DNA from 2 places in the Sphingomonas sp. PvP018 genome. Region 2 is predicted to be linked to the other one. Evidence: riboswitches for the same ligand, from Rfam matches in the RefSeq annotation. Region 2 holds a riboswitch; the other holds the start of a gene.

Region 1 (2,392 bases), 2.9 Mb from region 2:
AGCACCGCCAGCGCGATCCCCCGCGCCCGCGCCAGCGCCTCGACCTGCTGCAACCCATAGGACCAGTAGGACCGCCCGCCGATCAGCCGGATCACGATCCCCTTCGCGCCTTCCCCCCCCGCCAGCGTCCGCTCGACATAGGTATCGACCGACAGCGGATGGGTGAGCGCGGACAGGTTGGCGAGCCGAAGCGACGGCAGCGGCCTCCCGTTCGCCGCCGCACGTCGCCACCCGGCCGCGAACGCGCCGAGATCCCCGTCCGAAAAGGACAGGACGACAAGATCCGCCGGGCTCTGCGCGAGGTCCTGCGGGACCGCACTCTCCTCCAGCCCGTGGCTTTCGCGGAAGACGACGTGCATCGCCGTCAGCCCTGAAGCGCGGCCCGGATCCTTGCGGGGTCGATCCGGTCATGCTCGGCGATCACCACCAGCCGAGTCTGTCGCGCCTCGTCGGCACGCCACGGCCGGTCATATTGCGTCCGCACCCGCGCACCGACCGCCTGCACCAGCAGCCGCATCGGCTTGCCCGTTACCGCGGCATAGCCCTTCACGCGCAGGATGTCGGCGTCGCGCGCCAACGTCTCGATCTGCGCGGCGAGCGCCGCCGGGTCCGCGATCTCGCCAAGTTCGACTATCATGCTGTCGAAATCGTCATGCTCGTGATCGTCCGCGCCATCATGGTGCGACGGCCGCGCCGCGATGTCGTCCTCCGCCGCCGCGTTCAGCCCCAGCACGACGCGCGGATCGATCACCCCGTCGGTCAGCGCGATCACCGGCAACGCACGCGCGGATTCCGCCGCGATCACCGCGCGCGCCGCAGCCACCCCCGCCTCGCCCGCCAGATCCGCCTTGGTCAGCAGCACCAGATCCGCACAGGCGAGCTGGTCCTCGAACACCTCGGCAAGCGGCGTCTCGTGATCGACGCTCGGATCCGCACGCCGCTGTGCCTCGATCGCGGCGAGGTCGGGCGCGAACCGTCCCGCGGCGACCGCTTCCGCATCGGCAAGCGCGATCACCCCGTCGACCGTGATCCGCGACCGGATCGCGGGCCAGTCAAACGCCTTGAGCAAAGGCTTGGGCAGGGCGAGCCCCGACGTCTCGATCAGGATATGGTCGGGCCGCGGGTCGAGCGCGAGCAACGTCTCGACGGTCGGGATGAAATCGTCCGCGACGGTGCAGCAGATACAGCCATTGGCGAGCTCGACGACATTTTCGGCCGGGCAATCGGGGATTGCGCACCCCTTCAAGATATCGCCGTCGATGCCGAGCGTGCCGAATTCGTTGACGATCACCGCGAGCCGCCGGCCCCCGGCGTTGCGGATTAGGTGGCTGATCAGCGTGGTCTTGCCCGCGCCGAGAAACCCGGTGACGATGGTAACGGGAATCTTGGCCAGGGTCGGCTGGGGGTCGGTCATGCGATACTCTCCGGGCGTCGGAACGACAGCCACGGACGGACGGACGCCCGCAGCCACACGCGCGCACGACCTGACGGCCGCACGCGTTCGTCGCTCAGACGGAGTACCGTGCCGCGACCATCCCCTGGATCAAGGCAAGAGCGACCATGACGCTGGCAGGTCTCCTGGCTCGCGGGTCGAAGCTCGATGCACGCCTTCCCAGGTCCTGCGACCCAGTGGCTGCCCCCGCATCGGGGGCCTGTGCGTCTCGCTCACCGCTTACAGTTGCAGGGACAGCCGCGGCATTGGGAGGCAAAGCTCCCGCACCGCATTCCCATTCAAGCCCCGAAGGGCACCGGCGCGATCTGTTGAGGTTCGGTAGAACCAAACCTCGGGGTTGGGTTTAGAGGAGTTTGGGGACTGTGCCAATGCACCTGACCTCCGTCATCCTGACGAAAGTCAGGACCCAGGGCCGTGCATGATCCGGTGTCTGGCTCCAGGTTCCGGGTCGAGCCCGGGATGACGACGCTGCCTGTTACCCCCGCACCACCTCGATCTCGTCGAACCGCTTCCACCGGTAGATCGCGAAACTCAGCACCCAGCACGCCACGAACAGCGCGATGATCGCAAAGCCCAGCCCGTTGAAATTCTCGCCCAGCGTCGCGGCGACGTCCCAAACGCCCCCGCTCAGGCCCAGCTTCGACGCCAGCAGCGCGAGCGTCTCGATCCCGCCGATCGCGATCGCGACGATCGCCGAGATCAGCGTGATCGTGATGTTGTAATACAGCTTGCGGATCGGCTTCACGAACGCCCATTCATACGCGCCGAGCATCACCACCCCGTCGGCACTGTCGACCAGCGCCATGCCCGTCGCGAACAGCACCGGCAGCACCAGCACCGTGCCGATCGACAGCCCGTCCGCTGCCTGGCTCGCCGACAGGCCGAGAATCGCGACTTCGGTCGCGGTGTCGAACCCCAGCCCGAACAGGAAGCCGAGCG
Region 2 (2,392 bases):
CCCGCGTTCCGGTCGCAAAGCGATAGCTCGCCTGCGCGCGGTAGGTGGTGGTGTCGTCGAACCGGTTATTCTCGTCGCGCCGCACCGATCCGCCGATCGCTAGCGCGTCGTCGATCACGACGTCATACTGTCCGACGATCCCGACATTGTCGGTGTGCCGCCGCCCTGTGAAGACGAACTCCGAAGGGACCGGACTAAGCGTCTGAAATTCCTCACGCTCGACATCGACTGCGGCGGTCAGCCGATGCCGGATGCGATCGGTGCCGAACCGGAAGGCGCTTTCGAACGATCCCTTGTACCGGCGTCCCTTGTTGCCGAAGCTCAAGGCATCGTCGACCAGCGCCCGGCGTGTCGTATCGGCAAACTGGCCGCTGAGCGCATTCGTCCAGCGGCCATCCGCCAGCGCGAGTTCGGCGCGAACCAGCCCGTAATATGCCTCGACCGTGCTGCGCGCGCCTGGCGTATCGACGATCGTGCCGAACTGCGGGCCGCTCAATGCCGTGTCGTTGCTGTCGGCATCGGTATAGCTATAGCGCCCGACGCCCGTGACCTTCAGCGTGTCGGTCGGCGACCAGCTGAGCTTGCCCGTCGCGCCGACGCTCTTCGCGCCGATGTCGCGAGATCCGCCCCGTGCGGTCGGCGTGCCGTCGGTGAGGTAGGTCGAGCTCGACAGCGCGTAATCGAGATTGCCCGCCACGCCCGCGACCCGGGCGCCTCCCGAAAACGTGCCGAACGATCCCCCTTCGGCCCGCAGTGATACGCCCGGGGCCTCCGCGCCGCTCAGCGTGAGATACTGGATGACGCCGCCGATCGCGTCAGACCCGTACAGCGCCGATTGCTGGCCGCGCAGCACCTCGACCCGGGCCGCTTCGTCGGCGATCAGCGTGCCGAAGTCATATTCGCCCTGATAGGGATCGGACACTTCGATCCCGTCGATCAGCACGAGCACGTGATTGCCCTCCGACCCACGGATCCGGACCTGCGTCGTCCCCCCGACCGCGCCGGTCCGGCTGACCGCCAGTCCGGGGACGTCGCGTAGCACGTCGGACACGATCCGGGTCTGCCGCTGGTCGAGCGTGGCGGCGTCCAGCACCGTCACCGACGCCCCGAGCTGATCGGCGGGAACCGCGTCCCCCGATCGCGATGCGGTAACCACCAGCTCGGCGTCACCCGCTGCCGCCTCGCCCGTGCCCGCAGTAACCGGATCAGGCTCGGCCGCGGCCGGCGATGCAAAGGCCGTGGCGGTGGCGAGCGCCACAAGCGAAACGAAAACTCTGGTCATGAAACGATACCCCCGGCGTCACGAGCAACCGGCCGGGGCCTGCCGTCCGATGCTACGGACAGCCGGCGCAACGCTTGGGGTGTACACCGAACCGCACCCGCCCACGCGCACCGATGCGGCCCCCGCCGCATGGTTCGTCGCTCAGACGGAGTACCGTGCCGCGGTCATCCCCTGGACCATGGCAAGAGCGACCGAGCGCCGGCAGGTCTCCTGGCTCGCGGGTCGACGCCCGATACGCGACCTTCCCGGGCCCTGCGCTTGCGCTCAGGCCTAGTGGTCGTCCCCCCGTGATGAAGGGACATGCGCACCGCGCTCACCGCTTACAGTTGCAGGGACAGCCGCGGCATAAGGAGGATCGCCTCCCGCACCGCATTCCCTTTGAAGCCCCGAGGGGCACCGACGCGATCTGCGACCCCGGCCTTCACCGGTTTCGCAGGGCGACGGTAGCGCAGAAATTTCCTGCCGCCAATGGGCCTAGAGTCGCGCGAGGATCGCCCGCGCCTGGCGCAGGTGCGGCGCATCGATCATCCGCCCATCGAGCTGCAGCGCGCCCGCCTCGGGAGCTGCTGCAAACGCTGCGACGACGGCATGCGCGCGTGCAACGCTCGCCGCATCCGGCGTGAACGCGGCGTTGATCGTGGCGACCTGCGACGGGTGAATCGCCATCATGCCGGTGAAGCCGTCGCGGCTGCCACGCGCGGCATAGGCTGCCAACCCGTCAATGTCCGCGATTGCGGGATAGACCGTCTCGATCGCCGCGACGTCCGCCGCATGCGCGCCCAACAGCAGCAGCGACCGGACGAGCTTATAGGGTTCGGTATAGGACCCGTCGTCCTCCCGACTGGTCGCTGCGCCGATCGCCGCGGGCAGGTCCTCGGCGCCCCAAGTCAGGCCACATAACCGGTCGTTGACCCGCGCATATTCGCCCAGGGTGAAGATCGCGGCAGGCACTTCGGTCGCGATCGGCAGGATCGGCGGACAGTCATCGCCATAAGCCTCGACCAATGCGAGGACGGTCGCGGGTCCAGTCGCCTTGGGCAGCATGATTGCATCGGCACCCCTCGCGGCAGCGAGATCGTCGTCCAGCCACCCCGAGTCGATTGGATTGAT

The links. Region 2 has a riboswitch for cobalamin ahead of J3A66_RS03225 (TonB-dependent receptor). Riboswitches for the same ligand answer to the same signal wherever they lie in the genome.
Region 1: it holds a riboswitch for cobalamin, as region 2 does, so the genes downstream of both, cobW (cobalamin biosynthesis protein CobW) here and J3A66_RS03225 (TonB-dependent receptor) in region 2, are expected to answer to the same signal.

Annotation. Positions count from the first base shown of each region.
Region 1 is NZ_JAGIOU010000001.1:3,643,321-3,645,712, reverse strand. Features, by position in the region: gene cobN (cobaltochelatase subunit CobN) at 1-359, opposite strand, end outside; gene cobW (cobalamin biosynthesis protein CobW) at 365-1,414, opposite strand; cobalamin riboswitch at 1,551-1,768, opposite strand; gene J3A66_RS16310 (HoxN/HupN/NixA family nickel/cobalt transporter) at 1,929-2,392, opposite strand, start outside.
Region 2 is NZ_JAGIOU010000001.1:769,700-772,091, forward strand. Features, by position in the region: gene J3A66_RS03225 (TonB-dependent receptor) at 1-1,282, opposite strand, end outside; cobalamin riboswitch at 1,465-1,698, opposite strand; gene J3A66_RS03230 (CoA ester lyase) at 1,757-2,392, opposite strand, start outside.